Regions from separate parts of the Streptomyces sp. NBC_01537 genome, predicted to be linked through region 2. Evidence: riboswitches for the same ligand, from Rfam matches in the RefSeq annotation. Region 2 holds a riboswitch; each other region holds the start of a gene.

Region 1 (5,417 bases), 1.3 Mb from region 2:
CCGAAACCGCAGCAGAGCCCGCCGCCCCCGGCCCGCGAAGCGCCGCGCGAAGCGCAGCCCGCAGCCGTCGCCGGCGCCCCGCCAAGCGCTCGGCGCTGCTGACCATCGCCGTGCCCTCCGTGGCCGTCGTGGGCGTCGCGGCCTGCGCGGCCGCCGCCGTGACCACGACCACCGCCGGAACGGGCACCACCAAGACCCAGGCCGACGGCTCCACCGGCACCACCACCAGCAAGCTCGACCAACAGCTCGCCGGGGTCAGCCGCAAGGCCGACGACTTCGCGGAGCGGGCCAGCCGGACCCAGGAGCGGCTGGACCTCAAGGAGCGCCAGGCGGTCGAGAAACAGAAACAGGCCGCCGCGGCCGCCGCCAAGGAAGCCGCCCGGCCCAAGATCGTGCTCCCGGTGACGCAGAAGGGCCTCAGCGCCTACTTCGGCCAGGCCGGCGTCAACTGGATGTCGGTCCACACCGGCATCGACTTCCCGGTCAGCTACGGGACCCCCGTGATGGCCGCGACCGACGGCACCGTCCGCACCCAGTGGAACAGCTCCTACGGCAACATGGCCATAGTCACCTCCCCGGACGGCACCGAGACCTGGTACTGCCACCTCAGCAGCACCAAGATCCGTTCCGGTTCCGTCAAGGCGGGCGAGGTCATCGCCTACTCGGGCAACTCCGGCAACTCCACCGGCCCGCACCTCCACTTCGAGGTGCGCCCGGCCGGCGGCGCCGCCATCGACCCCCTGCAGTGGCTGCTCGCGAAGGGCCTCGACCCGCGCTGAGGCAGCCGCCCGGCCTATAAGGGGCGCGTGGGGGTACCCCCGGCCGAAGGGTGGGGGAGAACGGAGCGACCAGCCGGCCACGGTCCGCACCTTGGGCACCGGGCCTTCGCGGGCTTCGCGCGAAGCGCTAAAGCTTCTCCACCGGCGCGTACCGCAGCAGCAGCCGCTTCGGCTTCTCCTCGCCGAAATCGACCGTCGCCTCCGCCGTGTCCCCCGCGCCCTTGACCGCGACGACGGTCCCGAGCCCGAACGAGTCGTGCGTGACCCGGTCGCCGACCCTCAGCGCGACCACCGGCCGCTCCTTCGCCCCGCCTCGACGGGTCGCGAAGCCGCTCGACCCGGCCTTGGCCCGTGCCAGCAGGGAGGGCCCCGAAGCGGCCAGCGCCGCGGCCGAGGCAGAGGAGACCGACGGAGCCGCCGAGCCGCCCGTGCGCTTCCAGTCGATCAGCGTGGGCGGAATCTCCTCCAGGAACCGCGAGGGCGGGTTGTACGAGGGCTGCCCCCAGGCGCTGCGCATCGTGGACCGGGTGACGTAGAGCCGCTCCCGGGCCCGCGTGATGCCGACGTAGGCGAGCCGGCGCTCCTCCTCCAGCTCCTTGGTCTGGCCGAGGGCGCGCATGTGCGGGAAGACGCCGTCCTCCATGCCGGTCAGGAAGACGACGGGGAATTCGAGACCCTTCGCCGTGTGCAGCGTCATCAGCGTTATGACGCCGCCGCCTTCCTCGTCATCGGGGATCTGGTCGGAGTCGGCGACGAGCGCGACGCGCTCCAGGAAATCCGCCAGTGTCCCTGGCGTTCCCGGGGTCCCCGGGCCCTCCTCGGCCTCGGCGGTGCGCTCCTGCTCGTACTCCAGGGCCACCGCCGCAAGCTCCTGAAGGTTCTCCACCCGGGTCTCGTCCTGCGGGTCCGTGGAGGACTGCAGCTCCGCCAGATAGCCCGTTCGCTCCAGCACGGCCTCCAGCACGGTGGCCGGGCCGGCGCCGGACTCCACGACCGTACGCAGCTCCTCCAGCAGGTCGTTGAAGCGCCGGACGGCGTTCGTGGACCGCGCGGCCATGCCGTACGCCTCGTCGACCCGCCGCAGGGCGGCGGCGAAGGAGATCTTCTCCCGCAGCGCCAGCGCGTCGAGCATCGCCTCGGCGCGGTCGCCGATGCCGCGCTTGGGCACGTTCAGGATGCGCCGCAGCGGGACGGTGTCCTCGGGGTTGGCGAGCACCCGCAGGTACGCGAGGACGTCGCGGACCTCCTTGCGCTCGTAGAAGCGGACGCCGCCGACGACCTTGTAGGGCAGGCCGACGCGGATGAAGATCTCCTCGAAGACCCGGGACTGGGCGTTGGTGCGGTAGAAGACCGCGACATCACCGGGCCGGGCGTCGCCCGCGTCCGTCAGCCGGTCGATCTCCTCGGCGATGTACTGCGCCTCGTCGTGCTCCTGGTCAGCGACGTAGCCGGTGATGACGGGGCCGTCCCCGGCCTCGGTCCACAGGTTCTTGGGCCGCCGCGACGCGTTCCGCTCGATGACGGCGTTCGCGGCCGTCAGGATCGTCTGCGTGGAGCGGTAGTTCTGCTCCAGCAGGATCGTGCGGGCCTGTGGATAGTCCTCCTCGAACTGGAGGATGTTGCGGATGGTGGCGCCGCGGAAGGCGTAGATGGACTGGTCCGCGTCACCGACCACGCACAGCTCGGCGGGGTGGTCCTCGGGCCCGCCCGGCCCGACCAGCTCGCGCACCAGGGTGTACTGGGCGTGGTTGGTGTCCTGGTACTCGTCGACGAGGACGTGCCGGAAGCGCCGCCGGTAGTGCTCGGCCACGTCCGGGAAGGCCTGGAGCAGGTTGACGGTGGTCATGATGATGTCGTCGAAGTCCAGCGCGTTGGCCTCGCGCAGCCGCGACTGGTAGAGGACGTACGCCTCGGCGAGCTTCTTCTCGAAGGGGTTCTCCGCCTGGGCGACGAAGGTCTCCTCGTCGACCAGCTCGTTCTTGAGGTTGGAGACCTTGGCGCTGAAGGACTTCGGCGGGTACTGCTTCGGGTCCAGGTCCAGATCCCGGCAGACCAGGGCCATCAGCCGCTTGGAGTCGGCGCCGTCGTAGATCGAGAAGCTGGAGGTGAAGCCGAGCCGCTTGCTCTCCCGGCGCAGGATCCGTACGCAGGCGCTGTGGAAGGTCAGCACCCACATCGCGTTCGCGCGGGGGCCGATCAGCTGCTCGACGCGCTCCTTCATCTCGCCGGCGGCCTTGTTGGTGAAGGTGATCGCCAGGATCTCGCCCGGGTGCACATGCCGGGTCGCCAGCAGGTGCGCGATCCGGTGCGTCAGGACGCGGGTCTTGCCGGAGCCGGCGCCCGCGACGATGAGCAGCGGCCCGCCCGCGTGCTCGACGGCGGCACGCTGCTGCTCGTTCAGCCCGTCGAGCAGCGCGGCGGCGTCGATGACCGGCCGGTGGGCGCCGTCCCGGTAGTACGCGTCCCGGTCCACGGGCGCGTCGAAACGGCCCCCGAACAGGTCGTCCGGGATCCGCTCCGGGGCGTGGTCCCCCGCATGGTCCCCGGCGTGGTCCTCGGGCGGCGGAGGGGGGCCGTCGGAAGGCTCGAAGTCGGCCAGGAAGCTGTCGTCAAAGAGGCTGCTCATCGCCTCCCGAGTCTAGGCCGTGGGACTGACAGCCCCTGCCCGAACCTGTGCGTACATTAAAAGTCACGAATTGGTTTCGGGACAAACCGAACATCAGTCTTCCCAAGCGCCACTTCCGTTGATTACGGTTCCGCATCAGGCGGCCCGCCCTCCCGGCGGCGACCGTGCCGTCACGGGCCGCCTCCGCTGAGTCCGGCGCGAGCCGGAGCCGGGGACCCACGCACGACGACCTTGGGGTGAATCGGTCCGCACGTCCGTCAGACACGGGCGCCACGACCGTAGGGCGACTTCCGAAGCCCGAACCCGACAGCTAACCCGGTAAGCGGTCGACGGAAGAAGGAGCGGCCGCCTTGGCGACGCACCGCAAGCCCCGTACCGGCATACTCACCGCCCCCGGCCCCAGAGCGGCCGTGGGGCTCACGACCGCCGCACTGGCGACGGTCACCCTCTTCGGCGAGAGCGCGAGCGCGGCCCCGTCCGCCGGCAGCACCACGGCCTCCATCAAGCAGGTGCAGGCCCGGGTGAACAAGCTGTACGAGCAGGCCGAGGTCGCCACCGAGAAGTACAACGCCGCCAAGGACAAGGCCGACAAGCAGCGCACCACCGCCGACCAGCTGCTGGACGAGGTCGCCCGCAAGACCGCCAAGCTCAACGCCACCCGCGACACCCTGGGCGAGTACGCCGCCGCCCAGTACCGCAGCGGCGGCCTGGACACCACCACGACGTACCTGCTGGCCAACGACCCGCAGCAGCTCCTGGACAACGCCCACGTGATGGACCGGATGTCCGGCCGCACCGAGGCCGCCCTGGAGACCTTCCGTACGCAGACGATCGAGATCGCCCAGGAGCGCGCCAAGGCCGTCGAGAGCCTGACGAAGCTGGACGACGCCCAGCAGGAGCTCAACAAGGAGAAGAAGGCGGTCCAGCAGAAGCTGACCACCGCGCAGAAGCTCCTCAACACCCTCACCGCCAAGGAGAAGGCCCGGCTCGCGGCCATCCAGAAGGCGGCGGACGCCGCGGCCGCGGCGAAGGCCTCTGCCAGTAGCAGCTCGTCCTCCTCGTCGAGCTCGTCCAGCTCGACGACCACCAGCACCAAGGCCGCCAAGGCCATCGCCTTCGCCCGCGCCCAGCTCGGCAAGCCGTACGTCTACGGCGCCACCGGCCCGAACTCCTACGACTGCTCAGGCCTCACCCAGGCCTCCTGGGCAGCCGCCGGCGTCTCCATCCCCCGCGTGGCCGCCGCCCAGTACAGCTACGGCACCAAGATCAGCGCCTCCGAGCTCCAGCCGGGCGACCTGGTCTTCTTCTACTCCGGCATCAGCCACGTCGGCCTCTACATCGGCGGCGGCCAGATGATCCACGCCCCGCACACGGGCACCGTCGTCAAGATCGCCCCGATCAGCGAGATGCCCATTGCGGGCTACGCCCGCATGGCGTAACCCAGGCCCTACGTCCACAGCACCGCGATGAAGATGTTGGCGACGGTCAAGGCACCCACCGTGCCGAAGACCGCCGCCGGCTGGCGCTCCTCGTCGCGCTTGACGTAGACGAGGCCGAGGATCACCACCAGGACGGCCAGCTTCACACCGATCTTGATGTTGTTGACCGGCTGGTCGTCCGCCTGGTTCAGGCCGACCAGCAGGGCGCCCGTCACGAGCATCGTCAGCGCGCCGTGCAGCATGGCGGGCACGAAGCGGGCTTCGCCGCGCCCCATGGCCTTCATCTGGGTGAGGAAGCCGCCGAGCAGCGCGGCGATGCCGATGATGTGCAGGCCGACGACGAAGTGAATGAGTACGTCCATACCGACGGACCCTAGCGACGGCCGTAGCAGCCCCTCGCACTGAGGTAGGCCTCATCCGCCGCATCGGTCACAGGCGTACGGAAAACGGCCGGGTCACCCGGGGGCGAACGGTCATTCCCGGTCACGCCGAGGCCGAATCGGAGCACTACCGCTCTGTGCGGCGCATCCGGGTGATGGCCGGTTTAGCGTCCTCCCCCAGGTGGCCGATCCC
Region 2 (5,417 bases):
GACCGCGTACACCCATGCGATCTTGTGCCGCAGCTGGGTGAGCAACGCGACCAGCGTCGGACTGCCCGAGGCCTGGGCCAGCGTCTCGTGGAACCAGCTGTCCAGCGAGGGCAGATCGGACAACTGCCCCTGCAGAGAACGTTCCTGCCCGAGTCTCACCAGACCGCGCAGCACCTTGATGTGCGCCTCCGTCCGGCGCTGGGCGGCACGCGCCGCACCCAGCGGCTCCAGCAGCCCTCTGATCTCCAGCAGGTCGGCGGCCTCCTGGTCGGTGGGCTCGGCGACCGACGCCCCGGCGTGTCTGCGAGTGCGTACGAACCCCTCGGACTCCAGCGTGCGCAGCGCCTCGCGCACCGGCACCCGGGACACCCCGTACCGCTTGGCCAGCAGCTCCTCGGTCAGCCGGCCGCCCGGCGGATAGAAGCCGCTGATGATGTCGTCACGGATCGCCGTGCACACCGCCTGGGCGGAAATACGACGCCCAGCGCCGCCCGTCCCGTTCACATCCGATCCCACATCGCCGGTCCCTTCATTCCCCGTCCGGTTTAATCTCCGCGTAACGCAACCGTCGGCGTTTCTGCGGCGACTCTATTCCAGCACAACCGGGATTTCGACGGCAGCCCCAAATTCAGCGAGTATTTTTGGACACACGAAGGCCCCGGCGGGGGAACCGGGGCCTTCGCTGTGGGGGGGGGATCGTCGGACGTCAGCCGCTCAGAGCGTCACGCCGTGCTTGCGCAGGTACGCGACAGGGTCGACATCCGAGCCATAGCTCTGGGTGGTGCGCACCTCGAAGTGCAGGTGCGGCCCGGTGACATTGCCGGTCGCGCCCGACAGGCCGAGCTGCTTGCCCGCGCTCACGCTCTGGCCGGCCGAGACGCCGATCGAGGAGAGGTGGCCGTACAGCACGTACATCCCGTCCGACATGCGCAGGATGACGTTGTTTCCGTAGCTGCCGCCCCAGCCCGCCTGCACGACCGTCGCCGGTCCGATCGCGCGAACCGGCGTGCCGGTCGCCGCGACGAAGTCGGCGCCCGTGTGGTAGCCGGAGGACCACAGGCTGCTGGTGGCGTGGTACGGCGTCGACACGTAGGAGCCGACCGGCTTCATCCAGCCGCTCGCGCTGCGCGCGCCTGTCGTCAGGGTCGTACGGGCCTGCGACCGCGAGGACCGCGCCGCGGCCGCCTTCCGCTTCGCGGCGGCCACCTTCGCCGCGTGGGCGACATGGGCGGCGTGGGCCTTCGCCACGTGGGCCGTGTGCGCGGCGTGGGCGGCCTTCGCCCTGGCCTTGGCCCTGGCCTTCGCCTTCGCCTGCGCCTTGGCCTTGGCCGCCTTCAGGGCGTGGGCCACGTGCGCCTTGTGGATCGCGCGGCTCTTGTGGGCCGCCTTGTGCTGCGCGTCCGCCTGCTGTGCGATGTGCTCGGCGATCGTGCCGGTGACGGTGGCGCACTGCGCGAAGGCGGTGCGGTTCGCCTCTGCGGCCTCCGCACCGGCGGGTATGGCGAGCGTGACGGCCAGCGCGGCAGCGCAGGCCAGGGTCGTGCGAACGGTATGCGCCATGGGGTAGGCGGGATCCTTTCCTTCCTTCTCGCCTACCGGGTTAGCTGACGGGTTCGGAGCAGGAAGGTCTCCTACGGGCGCTCATCGCGCCCGATTCACCCCAGGGGGACAGATGGGTCCCCGGCTCCCCAGGCTCACGCCCTGCGGGGACTCGGCGATGGTTGCTCCGGTGCCGCGGGACGCGGCTGGTGCTGACGGGCAACGCTGGCCGACGCTAACCGCGCTTCGCACGGAGAACCAAATAAAACGGGCGAACTGTGCGGTATGCCACACGCGTGCTCTTACCGTCCCGAACGCCCTCCGGGCGGGTCCTCAAGCGCCGGACGGGCTGAAAATCAGCCCACCGGCGCTTGAGGACCTGGGGGACCCCGGCGGGTCAGGCCTGGACGACCTCGACCGGGCCCAGGCCGAGCGCGCCGACCGGCTCGGCGATGGCGGAGGCGTCGCCGACGAGGACGACCACCAGCCGGTCCAGGGGGAACGCGCTGACGGCCGCCGCCGTCGCCTCGACCGTGCCGGTGCGGGCGAGCCGGGCGTACATCTGCGCCTGGAAGTCGTCCGGAAGGAACTGCTCGACCTGGTCGGCGAGCGTGCCGGCGACCGCCGAGGCGGTCTCGTAGCGCAGCGGGGCGACGCCGACGAGGTTCTGGACGGCGACATCACGCTCGTCGTCCGTGAGGCCCTCCGCGGCGAGGGTGCGCAGGACCTGCCAGAGGTCGCCGAGAGCCGGGGCCGTCACATCGGTGGCCACCGACCCGCTGATGCCCAGCAGCGAGGCGCCGGTGCCCTCGGGCGTGGACAGCAGGACCTGGCCGAAGGCGCGTACACCGTAGGTGTAGCCCTTCTCCTCGCGCAGGACGCGGTCGAGCCGCGAGGTGAGGGTGCCGCCGAGGCAGTACGTGCCCAGCACCTGCGCCGGCCACACGGGGTCGTGGCGGTCGGAGCCGGTGCGGCCGATGAGGAGCTGGGTCTGGACGGCGCCGGGGCGGTCGACGATGACGACCCGGGCACGGTCGTCGGAGGTGATGGACGGCAGGGCGCGCCGTTCGGCGGGCTTGCCGGTCCACTCCCCCAGGGTTTCCGCCAGCAGCGCGTCCAGGTCGATGCCGGTGAGGTCCCCGACCACGACGACCGTCGAGGTGGAGGGCCGCACGTGGGCGTCGTAGAACGCCCGCACCGCCGCCGCGTCGATCCGGGCGACCGTCTCCTCGGTGCCCTGGCGGGGCCGGGAGCAGCGCAGCGTGGGCGCGAAGAGCTCCTTGGACAGGGCCATGGCGGCGCGGCGGGCCGGGTTGGCCAGCTCGTGGGGGATCTCGTCGAGGCGGTTGTTGACCAGCCGCTCGACTTCGCTGTCGGGGAAGGCGGGGGCCCGCAGGGCATCGGCGAGCAGCCCGAGGGCCTTGTCGAGGCGGGACGCGGGGACCTCCAGGGAGACCCGCACCCCCGGGTGGTCCGCGGCCGCGTCGAGCGTGGCGCCGCAGCGCTCCAGCTCGGCGGCGAACTCCTCGGCGTCGAGCTTGTCGGTGCCCTCGGACAGGGCGCGGGCCATGATGGTGGCCACGCCGTCCAGACCCTCGGGCTCGGCGTCCAGCGGGGCGGCGAGCAGCACCTCGACGGCGACGACCTTCTGGCCGGGCCGGTGGCTGCGGAGCACGGTGAGGCCGTTGGGCAGGGCTCCGCGGCCGGGGGCGGGGAAGTCCCACGGCTTGGGCTCTCCGGCCTGCGGCTGCGGGTGGAACGTCATGGTGGGTGCGACGTCGGTCACTGGTCCGCGCCTTCCTCGTCCTCGTTGTCGGAGTCGGCGCCGGCTTCGGCGCCGCCCGTCGGCTCGTACACCAGCACCGCGCGGTTGTCCGGGCGCAGCGTGGCCGCCGCGACCGCCCGGACCTCCTCGGGGGTGATCTCCAGGACCCGCTGTACGGCGTTCAGCGCCAGCTGGGGGTCGCCGAAGAGCACGGCGAAGCGGCACAGTTCGTCGGCGCGGCCGCCGACCGTGGCGAGGCGGTCCAGCCACTCGCGCTCCAGCTGCGCCTGCGCACGCTCCATTTCCTCGGCCGTGGGGCCGTCCTGCGCGAAGCGGGCCAGCTCCTCGTCGACGGCCGCCTCGATGGCGGGCACCTCGACACCGCTGGAGGTCTTGACGTCCAGCCAGCCCAGCGAGGGCGCCCCGGCCAGGCGCAGCAGGCCGAAGCCTGCTGCCACGGCCGAGCGGTCCCTGCGCACGAGGCGGTTGTGCAGCCGCGAGGACTCCCCGCCGCCCAGGACGGTCAGCGCCAGATCGGCGGCGTCCGACTCGCGCGTGCCGTCGTGCGGCAGCCGGTAGGCGGCCATCAGGGCGCGCGAGGGCACGTCCTCCTCGATGACCTCGCGCAGCTGCCCGCCCATCACCCCGGGGAGTGAACCGTCGCGCGGCGCGGGCTTGCCGTCGTGCGCCGGGATGGTGCCGAAGTACTTCTCGGCCCAGGCCAGCGTCTGCTCGGGGTCGATGTCGCCGACCACCGCGAGCACCGCGTTGTTGGGCGCGTAGTACGTACGGAAGAAGGCCTGGGCGTCCTCCAGGGAGGCCGCGTCCAGGTCGGCCATGGAGCCGATGGGCGTGTGGTGGTACGGGTGCGGCTCGGGGTAGGCCAGGGCGGTCAGCCGCTCGAAGGCGGTGCCGTAGGGGACGTTGTCGTAGCGCTGGCGGCGCTCGTTCTTGACGACGTCGCGCTGGTTGTCCAGGCTCTCCTGGTCGAGCGCGGTGAGCAGGCTGCCCATGCGGTCGGCCTCGAGCCAGAGCGCGAGCTCCAACTGGTGGGCCGGCATGGTCTCGAAGTAGTTGGTGCGCTCGAAGCTGGTGGTGCCGTTGAGCGAGCCGCCCGCGCCCTGGACGAGCTCGAAGTGCCCGTTGCCCTTCACGCTCCCGGAGCCCTGGAACATCAAGTGCTCGAAGAGGTGGGCGAGTCCGGTACGGCCCTTGACCTCGTGACGGGAACCGACGTCGTACCAGAGGCAGACGGCGGCGACCGGGGTGAGGTGGTCCTCGGAGAGCACCACGCGCAGGCCGTTGGCCAGGCGGTGCTCTGTCGCGGTGAGGCCGCCGGATTGTGCCTCCGGCGTGGCCGTGTGACCCATGGGCAAGCTGTCCTTCCGGTCGCGTGCTCTGATTTTCTGTACTGAGTCCTGCCACTCTAGGCAGCGTGCCGACCCCTCGCGAAGTTCCCGCCCGGCGGGTACCGCAACCGGGGGGTGGTCGGCGTTGTCAGTCGGGCGGTCCACAATGGACCGCATCAGTTGACGCTTCACCCGCTACAACCAGTTCAGGTCCAGCCGAAGGAGCAGCGCCGAGATGGCCCGCCGCACCACGAAGACCCCGCCGCCTGACGACTTCGAGGAGCGCATCCTCGACATCGACGTCGTCGACGAGATGCAGGGATCCTTCCTTGAGTACGCGTACTCGGTCATCTACTCGCGTGCGCTTCCCGACGCCCGCGACGGGCTGAAGCCGGTCCACCGCCGCATCGTCTACCAGATGAACGAGATGGGGCTGCGCCCCGAGCGCGGCTATGTGAAGTGCGCCCGCGTCGTCGGCGAGGTCATGGGCCGGCTCCATCCCCACGGCGACTCCTCGATCTACGACGCCATGGTGCGCCTGGCCCAGCCCTTCTCCATGCGCGTCCCGCTGGTCGACGGCCACGGCAACTTCGGCTCGCTCGACGACATGCCGGCCGCCATGCGCTACACCGAGTCGCGCATGTCGGGTGCCGCGCAGCTGATGGTCGAGTCGATCGACGAGGACACCGTCGACTTCGCGCCCAACTACGACGGCCAGGAGCAGGAGCCGGGCGTCCTGCCTGCCGCGTATCCGAACCTGCTGG
Region 3 (5,417 bases), 3.6 Mb from region 2:
GGCGCTCGCGGACGCCCGGCTCAGCAAGAACCCGGTTCACCACAGCGAACGCGCCCATGCGAAGGGCAAAGTGGGGATCCCGGGTGAGCGCAGCGCCGACCTCATGACGCATCTGCTGAACATCGACCCGCCGGACCACACGCGGCTGCGCCGACTGGTGTCGAAGGCGTTCACGCCGCGCCGGGTCGCGGAGTTCGCGCCGCGCGTGCAGGAACTGACCGATCGCCTCATCGACGGGTTCGCCAAAACCGGTGAGGCGGATCTCATCCATGAGTTCGCGTTCCCGCTGCCGATCTACGCGATCTGCGATCTGCTCGGCGTCCCGGCGGAGGACCAGGACGACTTCCGGGACTGGGCCGGGATGATGATCCGGCATGGCGGCGGGCCGCGCGGCGGGGTGGCCCGGGCGGTGAAGAAGATGCGGGCGTATCTGCTGGAGCTGATCCACCGCAAGCGGGCGGATCCCGGCGACGACCTGATCTCCGGCCTGATCAAGGCCAGCGACCATGGCGAGCACCTCACCGAGAACGAGGCGGCGGCGATGGCCTTCATCCTGCTGTTCGCCGGATTCGAGACCACCGTCAACCTCATCGGCAACGGCATGTACACGCTGCTCCGGCACCCCGAGCAGCGCGCCGCCCTCCAACTGGCCCTGGCCGAGGGGGACACCGCGCTGCTCGCGACCGCCGTCGAGGAACTGCTGCGCTACGACGGCCCGGTGGAGCTGGCGACCTGGCGCTTCGCGACCGAGCCGCTGACGATCGGCGGCCGGGCGATCGCGACCGGCGACCCGGTCCTGGTCGTCCTGGCCGCCGCCGACCGTGATCCGGCCCGCTTCGAGAGCCCGGACGCCCTGGATCTCACCCGCCGCGACAACCAGCACCTCGGTTACGGACACGGCATCCACTACTGCCTCGGCGCGCCGCTGGCCCGCCTTGAGGCCCAAGCCGCGCTTGCGACGCTACTGACCCGATTGCCCGATTTGGCACTGGCCGTCGAACCGTCCGAGCTGCGCTGGCGGGGCGGTCTGATCATGCGTGGACTGCGAACTCTTCCCGTCGGTTTTGCTCCTGAGCGGTAACCACAGCTTGAGCAGCGGTGATACGGAAACTGACACTGCGTCAATACCGTGATCTCGGCGTGATCTCCGATACATCGACTTGTGATGCCATGGCCAACGCGACTACGTTCGGCCGTCGTCGCAATCTTCGTAACTCCGAGAAAGGCGATCGCATGCTGAAGTCCGGGAACGGCCGTCACCGCAGACCGCGCCAGGCGCCCACCGCAATGGTGGCTGTCGCGGCGACCGGGGCAGGGATGGCACTCCCACTCTTCGCTGCGAGCGGCGCGCAGGCCGCCGATTCCACCGCCACCGACACCGCCAAGGTGAGCACGACGGTCTGGAACGCCGTCGCGCTGTGCGAGAGCGGCGGCATATGGAGCTCCAACACCGGCAACGGCTTCTACGGCGGACTGCAGATCGTCCAGGAGTCCTGGGACAACTACGGCGGCGACGACTACGCGGAGCGCCCGGACCTCGCCAGCCAGAACGAGCAGATAGCCGTCGCCGAGACGATGCTCGACGAGCTCGGTCCGGACGCGTGGCCGACCTGCGCCGACAGCTCCGGCCTGACGGCCGCGCTCGGACTGGATGACGTCACCGACGAGCCGTCGGACACCGCAACCGACACCGGCACCGACACCTCCACCGACGACGCGACCGACGGGACCACGGACTCCACCGCCGACGACACCGCTTCCCCGAGCCCGTCGTCCACCGAGTCCAGCGAGTCCGCATCGCCTTCCACCTCGGCGTCCTCCTCCGCTCCGGCCAGGAGCCAGGGCCGGCACGCCAAGCCGGACGGGACGGAGACCTCCGCTTCGTCCGCCGCAACAGGCGCGACCCAGCAGGTGGCTCAGGCGAGAGCGGCCTGGGGTGAGCTCACCCGCACCACCGTGACGACCAAGTCGGCGACCTCCACCGCGGACGCCAAGCGCTACCGCGTCGAAGCGGGCGACACGCTGTGCGACATCGCCGCCGAGGAGAACGTGGCCGGCGGATGGCGCGCGCTGTACGAGGCCAACAAGGCGGTCATCGGTGACGATCCGAGTGTGATCCGCTCCGGACAGTATCTGACGGTGGGCTAGCCCCTGTGACAAGCCTCTCCCGGGGCTTTGGTTCCACAGTGTCCGTTCAGCACCCTTTCACCCACTCTCACCTGGAATTCTGTGAAATTCCCGGGTGGGAAAAGGTCGTTGAGTGCCGATCTTGGGGGGATTGTCCCGACGGCCCCGGTCTGTTTACGGTCGTCATCGCTCGCCGCCGCGGGCCCCGCCGGTCAGTACGCCGAATCCTGCCGCCGACCGACGGGAACAGTCGACGCGAAAGCGCCGTAGGCAGGAGCGGGGGACCCAAAGGTTCGCCGCCATGCGCATGACGCGCATGGCTAGGGGTTAAGCAGCGCTGCGCATGCGGCGTTGCCGGGCACTCATCCGGCCCGAACCCGACAGCTGACCTCGCAGGCGTCGGTGAGGAACCAAGCAATGCTTCGTCGTGTCTCCAACGCCTCCAAGTCCGTCCGTCTCGCCGTTCTCGGCGCCATCGCCACCACCGCCGTCGCGGTGCCGCTGATGACCGCCACGACCGCCTCGGCCGCCACCACCTCCGCGTGGAACCGGGTCGCGATGTGCGAGTCCACCGGCAACTGGAGCATCAACACGGGCAACGGCTTCTACGGTGGCCTGCAGTTCACCAAGTCCACCTGGGCCGCCTTCGGCGGCACCAAGTACGCCGCCCGCGCCGACCTGGCCACCAAGTCCCAGCAGATAGCGATCGCCGAGAAGGTCCTGGCCGTCCAGGGCAAGGGCGCCTGGCCCGTGTGCGGCAAGAACCTCTGATCCCGATCCCCCGGGTCTCCCGGACCGGGCGCGCTCATCCCTTGAGCGTGCCCGGTCCGCGCTTTTCGCGTCGGTTAGGCTCAGCACGAAAAAGAAGAGACATCCAGAAGGAGACTCACGTGCCGTCCATCGACGTCGTCGTAGCCCGGGAAATCCTCGACTCGCGAGGCAACCCCACCGTCGAGGTCGAGGTCGGCCTCGACGACGGCAGCACCGGTCGTGCCGCCGTTCCGTCCGGCGCCTCCACGGGCGCCTTCGAGGCCCTCGAGCTCCGCGACGGTGACAAGAGCCGTTACCTCGGCAAGGGCGTGGAGAAGGCCGTCCTCGCCGTCATCGAGCAGATCGGCCCGGAGCTGGTCGGCTACGACGCCACCGAGCAGCGCCTCATCGACCAGGCCATGTTCGACCTGGACGCCACCCCCGACAAGTCCTCCCTCGGCGCCAACGCCATCCTCGGCGTCTCGCTGGCCGTGGCCCACGCCGCGTCGGAGGCCTCCGACCTGCCGCTGTTCCGCTACCTCGGTGGTCCGAACGCGCACGTCCTGCCCGTCCCGATGATGAACATCCTCAACGGTGGCTCCCACGCCGACTCCAACGTCGACATCCAGGAGTTCATGATCGCCCCGATCGGCGCGGAGTCCTTCTCCGAGGCCCTGCGCTGGGGCGCCGAGGTCTACCACACCCTCAAGGCGGTCCTGAAGGAGCGCGGCCTGTCCACCGGCCTGGGCGACGAGGGCGGCTTCGCCCCCAACCTCGACTCCAACCGCGCCGCTCTCGACCTCATCGTCGAGGCCATCAAGAAGGCCGGCTACACCCCCGGCCAGGACATCGCGCTCGCGCTCGACGTCGCCGCCTCCGAGTTCTACAAGGACGGCTCCTACGAGTTCGAGGGCAAGGCCCTCTCGGCCGCCGAGCTCACCGCGTACTACGCCGAGCTCGTCGCCGCGTACCCGCTGGTCTCCATCGAGGACCCGCTCTTCGAGGACGACTGGGACGGCTGGAAGACCCTCACCGAGCAGCTCGGCGACAAGGTCCAGATCGTCGGCGACGACCTCTTCGTCACCAACCCCGAGCGGCTGCAGCGCGGCATCGACAGCGGCACGGCCAACGCGCTGCTCGTCAAGGTCAACCAGATCGGCTCCCTGACCGAGACCCTCGACGCCGTCGAGCTCGCCCAGCGCAGCGGCTACAAGTGCATGATGTCCCACCGCTCCGGCGAGACGGAGGACGTCACCATCGCCGACCTGGCCGTCGCCACGAACTGCGGCCAGATCAAGACGGGCGCGCCCGCGCGCAGCGAGCGCGTCGCCAAGTACAACCAGCTCCTGCGCATCGAGGAGATCCTCGACGACGCGGCGGTCTACGCGGGCCGCTCGGCCTTCCCCCGCTTCAAGGGCTGACGCCCAGGCCGCAGCCGCCGGGTTGGGGGTAGGCCGCTCGCCTGAGGCGGAGCGGGCCGGCCCAACCCGGCCACCGGCCGTCGGCCGCCGATGAGGCCTCGGCCACCCACCGCCGGAGTGCGCGCCGTTGCCGTGTGCGGGCCGGTTGGGCCAGCCCGTTCCGCCTCGGAACGGGCCACCCCCAACCGGCCAGCCCGTAAGGTGACCGGAGGCGCAGCCGCCGACCCCAACGCGAACCCCACCGGAGGTGCACGTGCCGGACCGCTTCTCCACCGCGACGCGGATCCGCGCCCTCGGCGCGCAGGCGCAGGCGCGGGTGTACCGGGCGACGGGCCGGGGTCCGGCGGTGGCGCCGCCGCCACCGCGCAGGAACCGGCTGACGGGCCGGGCCGCCGTACTGGCGCTGGTCCTGTGCGCGCTGGTGGTCGCGCTGGCGTACCCGATGCGGCAGTACATCGCACAGCGCTCGCAGATCGCGGACCAGCGCAAGCAGGCGCAGGAGGCGGAGAAGCGGGTGGAGGAGCTGCGCGAGGAGAAGGCGCGGTGGCAGGATCCGGCGTATGTACGGAGCCGGGCGCGGGAGCGCCTGAACTACGTACTGCCGGGCGAGACGGGCTTTACCGTGGTGGGCCCGTCGCAGTCCGCCACGGCCGACGACAGCGCGGACCGGCATGACGCGAACGACACCGCGGCGCTGCGCGCCTGGTACGCGAACCTCTGGGACGGCGTGGACCGCGCCGACGCACAGGCCGTACAGGCCACACAGGCCGACCAACGCTAACGAACGGCACGAGAAGACACTCCGCATGGAAACGCCCCCCGCCCCCACCCCGCGCACCCTGCCCACCGAAGCGGACATCGCCGCCTTCAAGGAGCAGCTGGGCCGCCCGCCGCGCGGTCTGCGCGCGATCGCGCACCGCTGCCCGTGCGGCAATCCGGACGTGGTCGAGACCCAGCCCCGCCTGGAGGACGGCACGCCGTTCCCGACCCTGTACTACCTCACGTGCCCCCGCGCGGCCTCCGCGATCGGCACGCTGGAGGCGGACGGGGTCATGAAGGAGATGACGGCCCGCCTCGCCGAGGACCCGGAGCTGGCGGCCGCGTACCAGGCGGCGCACG
Region 4 (5,417 bases), 2.1 Mb from region 2:
CGCGAAACCGGTGTAGATGGCAGGATCGGCTTCCTCGTCGCCGCCGTCCGCGGGGTCCGGGCGCCACAGCGGCATCGGGCCCAGTCCCGGGTCGACCATCTCGAAGCCGTCGAAGAACCGTTCCACCTCGGCCCGCGAGCGCATGATCAGCGGTGAGCCGATGTTGCGGTAGACGCCCTCCACCCGGTCGCCCTGCTCCGGCCGGCGGGGGCCGCCGTCGACGGAGGCGTGGGTGAGGATCAGCAGGCTGCCGGGGGCCAGCGCGTCGCGCAGTTCGGCGACTGCCTTGCGCGGCTCGTCGGCGTCCTCCAGGAAGTGCAGTACGGCGATGAGCAGCAGGGCCACCGGCCGGCCGAGGTCGAGCAGGCGGCCCACCGGCTCACTGCCGAGGATGTCGCGGGGCTTGCGCAGATCGGCGGCGAGGATGTCGGCGCTGCCGTTGCCCCCAAGGACCGCCCGGCTGTGCGCGACGGCGACCGGGTCGTGGTCGACGTAGACGACATGGGCGCCGGGGCTGGCGGCCTGCGCGACCTCGTGGACGTTGCCGAAGGTGGGAATGCCGGAGCCGATGTCGAGGAACTGGGTGACGCCCTGGTCCACCGCGTATCTGACGGCGCGGCGCATGAACGCCCGGTTGGCCTGCATGATTTTCGGCAGTCCCGGAAAGACCTCTATCGCCTGCCGCCCCGCCTCGCGGTCGACCTCGAAGTTGTGCGAACCGCCCAGGTAGTAGTCGTAGATGCGGGACACGCTCGGCACCGAGATGTCGATGCCTTGCGGGGCCCAGGCGGGACGCTCCACCATCTGTGTCTCCAGCTCGTCAGGCGTACGGCGGCAGTTGATGTGATGAGGCTACTGATCGCCAGTTCGAGAAGGAACAACAACCGGAAATATGAGGTCCGTTTCGGTCACAGGACAAAGGCAAGTGCCTGTCTCCGCCGCCGCGGTGACAGGCACTTGCCTTGGGACTGCCGTTCTGAGATCGGCTCAGGTCAGCTTGTGTCAGATGCTGACGCCGTGGGCGCGCAGGTACGCCAGCGGGTCGATGTCCGAGCCGTAGTTCGGGGTGGTGCGGATCTCGAAGTGCAGGTGCGGGCCGGTGACGTTGCCGGTCGCGCCCGACAGACCGAGCTGCTGGCCCACGGACACGCTCTGGCCGGCCGAGACCGAGATCACGGACAGGTGCGCGTACTGCGCGTACTTGCCGTCGGCGAGCTTGATGACGACCTGGTTGCCGTACGCGCCGCCCCAGCCTGCGGAGACGACGGTGGCGTTGGCGACGGCCTTGACCTTGGTGCCGGTGCCGACGACGAAGTCCTGGCCGGTGTGGTAACCGCTGGCCCACATGGAGCCGGCGGTGTGGTAGGCGGTGCCCAGGACGGCGCCGTCGACCGGACGAGTGTAGCCGGAGGAGGTGCTCTGGGCGGAGGCGGAGGACTTCGTGGTCGAAGTCGTCGAGGTGGAGGACTTCGCGGCCGAGGAGGCCGCCTTCTTCTGCGCCGCGGCCTTCTGACCGAGGGTCAGCACCTGGTTCGGGTAGATCAGGTTCGGGTTGCCGCCGATGACGCTCTTGTTGGCGGCGTACAGCTTCTGCCAGCCACCGGTGACGTCGTGGTCGTCGGCGATCCCGGCGAGGGTGTCACCGCTGACCACCTTGTAGGTCGCACCCGTGCTCTTCGAGGAAGAGGCCGCGGACGACGAGGTCTTGGTGGTGGCCTTCGGCGTGCTCTTCGCGGTGGTCGTGGTGGTGGTCTTCGTGGCGGCGGCCGCGGAACCCGACGTGTCGGCCATGGCCTTGGTCAGACCGGCCTTGGGGCCGCACACGGGCCAGGCGCCCGGGCCCTGGACGGCCAGGACCTTCTCGGCGATGGCGATCTGCTGCGCCTTGGTGGCGAGGTCGGCGCGTGCCGCGTACTTCAGGCCGCCGAACTCGGCCCAGGTGCTCTGCGTGAACTGCAGGCCGCCGTAGAAGCCATTGCCCGTGTTGATACTCCAGTTATTGGTGCTCTCGCACGCGGCGACCTTGTCCCAGGTGCTCACAGAGGCCGCGTGGGCGCCGGTGGCGCCGACCATCGGCAGCGCGATGGCCGCACCGGTCGTGCCGGCGGCGACGCCGAATCGGGTGAGACGGCTTGAACGGACGCGACGGTGCTTTCCCTTTGCGGGCATGCAGAATTCCTCTCCGACGCCTGCGAGGTAAGCTGTCGGGTTCGGGCTGGAGATGCCCGGCCGCGGGCACACCGAATTACCGTCGGTGCGCAGCGACTTAACCCCTAGCCGTGCCATGACCTCATGGAACGGCGATTACCTGGGTCCCCCGCTCCTGCCGTAAGTGCTAAAGGTTCCGGCTCTCGGACGGCGGCAGGATTAGGCGTTCCGCCCGACAGAATCCCGCGGGTATTTGACCTGCGGGACTGTGAAGCTAAACGACGGTGTCGCGCATGAGCAAGGCGCTCAAACATAGGATCAAGAAAGCCGCAACTGGGGATGAGAATTCGATGACTTTCGGTGAGACGTGTCCGCTCTGCGTACACAAAACACTGACTGTCCGTAACTTGTCCGTTTTATGGAGTCACCCGGCGGGCTCGAAATGGACGCACGGTGACAGCGGAACTCCGCACGGTATTTCACCAGTGACGCCCGTCACGCATGGGCGATTTGTCCCTAACTGCTCCGATGCCGCATGGAAAGCGGCTCCGCGGTGCATGTTTTGTGCATGACGATTTCGCAACCTCCGCTGATTCTCGACCCCGCCGGAACCGACATTCACGCGGAAGGCAGCCGTTTACGGGAACGTGGCCCCGTCACCCGCGTCGAACTGCCCGGCGCGATCCAAGCCTGGTCGGTGACCGGCCAGGAGGAACTCAAGCAGTTGCTGACCGACCCCCGCGTCTCCAAGGACGCCCGGCAGCACTGGCCGGCCTTTATCAAGGGCGAGATCCCGCAGGACTGGCCGCTGTTCGTCTGGGTCGCGGTCACCAGCATGCTCACCGCCTACGGCAGCAGCCACCGCAGGCTGCGCAGGCTGGTCGCCCCGGCTTTCACCGCCCGCCGTACCGCCGCCCTGCGGCCCCGGATCGAGGCGATCGCGGGCGGGCTCCTGGACGAGCTGGCCGCCACCCCCGACGGACAGCCGGCCGACCTGCGGGCCGGATACGCCTATCCGATCCCGATCCAGGTGATCAGCGAGCTGATGGGCGTCCCGGAGAACCTGCGCCCGGGCCTGCGCACCTGCGTGGACCGGGGCTTCGACACCTCGATCACCCCCGAGGAGTCACTGGCGAACTACCACCGGATGTACGCGATCCTCAACGAGCTGGCGGCCCTGCGGCGGGCCGAGCCCGGCGACGACATGACCAGCGCGCTGATCGCCGCGCGCGACACCGAAGACGGGGCGGACGGCTCCGCGCTGAGCGAGTCCGAGCTGCTCGACACCATGCTGCTGATCATCGCCGCCGGGCACGAGACCACCGTCAATCTCATCGACAACGCCGTCCACGCCCTGCTCACCCACCCCGCACAGCTGGAGCTGGTCCGCTCCGGCCGGGTCACCTGGGGCGACGTCATCGAGGAGACCCTGCGCACCGAGGCACCGCTGGCCCACCTGCCGCTGCGCTACGCGGTGGAGGACATCGAGGCGGGCGGGGTCACGATCGCCAGGGGCGACCCGATCCTCGCCTCGTACGCCGCCGCCGGGCGCGACCCGCGACGACACGGCGAGGACGCCGACAGCTTCGACGTCACCCGGCCCGGCAAGGAGCACCTGGCCTTCGGCCACGGCGTGCACTTCTGCCTCGGCGCGCCGCTGGCCCGGCTGGAGGCGGAGATCGCACTGCCGGCCCTGTTCGAGCGGTTCCCCGGCCTCGCCCTGGCCGTCCCGCCGGAGGAACTGGAGCCGGTCAGCTCCTTCATCTCCCACGGCCACCGCGCGCTGCCCTGCGTCTGGCCACGATAGAAAGCGTCTTCTACTGTGTGGGCCATGATCTCTCCGCCTTCAGCCCGGATCATGGTCTTCACGCGGACAACCGCCTACCGCCACGACTCCATCCCCGACGGGATCGCGGCGCTGCGCTCCCTCGGCGACGCGAACGGCTTCGCCGTCGAGGCCACCGAGGACCCCGACGTCCTCGCCGACGGCCTCGCGGCGGGCCCGGACGTGTACCGGACCGTGGTCTTCCTCTCCACCAGCGGCGACGTCCTCACGCCCGCGGGCCGCAAGGTCCTGACGGAGTACACCGGTTCGGGCGGCGGCTTCATGGGGGTGCACGCCGCCGCCTGCACCGAGTACGACTGGCCGTACTACGGCGACCTGCTCGGCGCCCGCTTCGCCCGCCACCCCGACCTCCAGCCGGGCGTGGTCACCGTCGAGGACCACGCCCACCCCGCCACCGAGCACCTGGGCCCGCGCTGGCCGTTCACCGACGAGTGGTACGACTTCCGGGCCAGCCCCCGGGGTTCGGTGCGGGTGCTCGCGTCCGCCGACGAATCCTCCTACCAGGGCGGCGGCATGGGCGCCGACCACCCCCTGGTGTGGTGCCGCGAGAGCGACACCCCCGGCGGCGGCCGGGTCTTCTACACCGCGCTGGGCCACTCCCGGCAGTCGTACGCCGATCCGGACTTCCGCCGTCACCTGCTGGGCGGGCTGCGCTACGTGATGGATTCAGCCGGGCGCGGCCTGTAGCCTCCCAATCCCGCACATTTTCTTTCACAGCACGTACCCAGGAGCCCTCGCGTGAGCTACCTCGCGGCCGAAGACCGATACGACTCCATGGAATACCGCCGCTGCGGCCTCAGCGGCGTCCGCCTCCCGGCCGTATCGCTCGGCCTCTGGCACAACTTCGGCGACACCGCTCCCCTGGAGACCCAGCGCGCCGTCCTGCGCCGCGCCGTCGACCGGGGCGTGGTCCACCTCGACCTCGCCAACAACTACGGCCCGCCCTACGGCTCCGCCGAGGCCAACTTCGGCACCCTGTTCCGCGACGACCTGCGCCCCTACCGCGACGAGCTGTTCATCGCCACCAAGGCAGGCTACGACATGTGGCCGGGCCCGTACGGCGAATGGGGATCCCGCAAGTACCTGCTCGCCAGCCTCGACCAGTCGCTCGGCCGCATGGGCCTGGACTACGTCGACGTCTTCTACTCCCACCGCTTCGACCCGGACACCCCGCTCGAAGAGACCATGGGCGCCCTGGACACCGCCGTACGCCAGGGCAAGGCCCTGTACGCCGGAATCTCCAACTACCCCGCCGACCAGCACCGCCGGGCCGCGGAGATCCTGCGCGAGCTGGGCACCCCGCTGCTGATCCACCAGTCCGCGTACAGCATGCTCAACCGCGGCCTGGAGGCCGGCGTCCTGGACGCCATCGGCGAGACCGGCACCAGCCTGATCGCCTTCTCCCCGCTCGCCCAGGGACTGC

Evidence for each region. A riboswitch is a leader RNA that binds a small molecule or an ion and turns the genes downstream of it on or off. The one in region 2 is predicted to bind cyclic di-AMP.
Region 1: it holds a riboswitch for cyclic di-AMP, as region 2 does, so the genes downstream of both, OG607_RS17450 (NlpC/P60 family protein) here and OG607_RS11555 (M23 family metallopeptidase) in region 2, are expected to answer to the same signal.
Region 3: it holds a riboswitch for cyclic di-AMP, as region 2 does, so the genes downstream of both, OG607_RS27965 (transglycosylase family protein) here and OG607_RS11555 (M23 family metallopeptidase) in region 2, are expected to answer to the same signal.
Region 4: it holds a riboswitch for cyclic di-AMP, as region 2 does, so the genes downstream of both, OG607_RS02140 (transglycosylase family protein) here and OG607_RS11555 (M23 family metallopeptidase) in region 2, are expected to answer to the same signal.

The regions. Positions count from the first base shown of each region.
Region 1 covers NZ_CP109392.1:3,825,322-3,830,738, forward strand. The annotation lists partial or broken gene OG607_RS17440 (M23 family metallopeptidase) at 1-779, shown strand, start outside; gene pcrA (DNA helicase PcrA) at 907-3,405, opposite strand; cyclic di-AMP (ydaO/yuaA leader) riboswitch at 3,580-3,746, shown strand; gene OG607_RS17450 (NlpC/P60 family protein) at 3,756-4,844, shown strand; gene OG607_RS17455 (hypothetical protein) at 4,853-5,206, opposite strand.
Region 2 covers NZ_CP109392.1:2,489,531-2,494,947, forward strand. The annotation lists gene OG607_RS11550 (GntR family transcriptional regulator) at 1-516, opposite strand, end outside; gene OG607_RS11555 (M23 family metallopeptidase) at 715-1,560, opposite strand; cyclic di-AMP (ydaO/yuaA leader) riboswitch at 1,575-1,727, opposite strand; gene OG607_RS11560 (M16 family metallopeptidase) at 1,937-3,325, opposite strand; gene OG607_RS11565 (M16 family metallopeptidase) at 3,322-4,674, opposite strand; gene OG607_RS11570 (DNA topoisomerase (ATP-hydrolyzing) subunit A) at 4,889-5,417, shown strand, end outside.
Region 3 covers NZ_CP109392.1:6,058,005-6,063,421, forward strand. The annotation lists gene OG607_RS27955 (cytochrome P450) at 1-1,081, shown strand, start outside; gene OG607_RS27960 (transglycosylase family protein) at 1,318-2,148, shown strand; cyclic di-AMP (ydaO/yuaA leader) riboswitch at 2,380-2,541, shown strand; partial or broken gene OG607_RS27965 (transglycosylase family protein) at 2,545-2,895, shown strand; gene eno (phosphopyruvate hydratase) at 3,018-4,298, shown strand; gene OG607_RS27975 (septum formation initiator family protein) at 4,552-5,079, shown strand; gene OG607_RS27980 (DUF501 domain-containing protein) at 5,105-5,417, shown strand, end outside.
Region 4 covers NZ_CP109392.1:408,295-413,711, forward strand. The annotation lists gene OG607_RS02135 (SAM-dependent methyltransferase) at 1-801, opposite strand, end outside; gene OG607_RS02140 (transglycosylase family protein) at 1,003-2,169, opposite strand; cyclic di-AMP (ydaO/yuaA leader) riboswitch at 2,174-2,360, opposite strand; gene OG607_RS02145 (cytochrome P450) at 2,717-3,955, shown strand; gene OG607_RS02150 (ThuA domain-containing protein) at 3,980-4,681, shown strand; gene OG607_RS02155 (aldo/keto reductase) at 4,733-5,417, shown strand, end outside.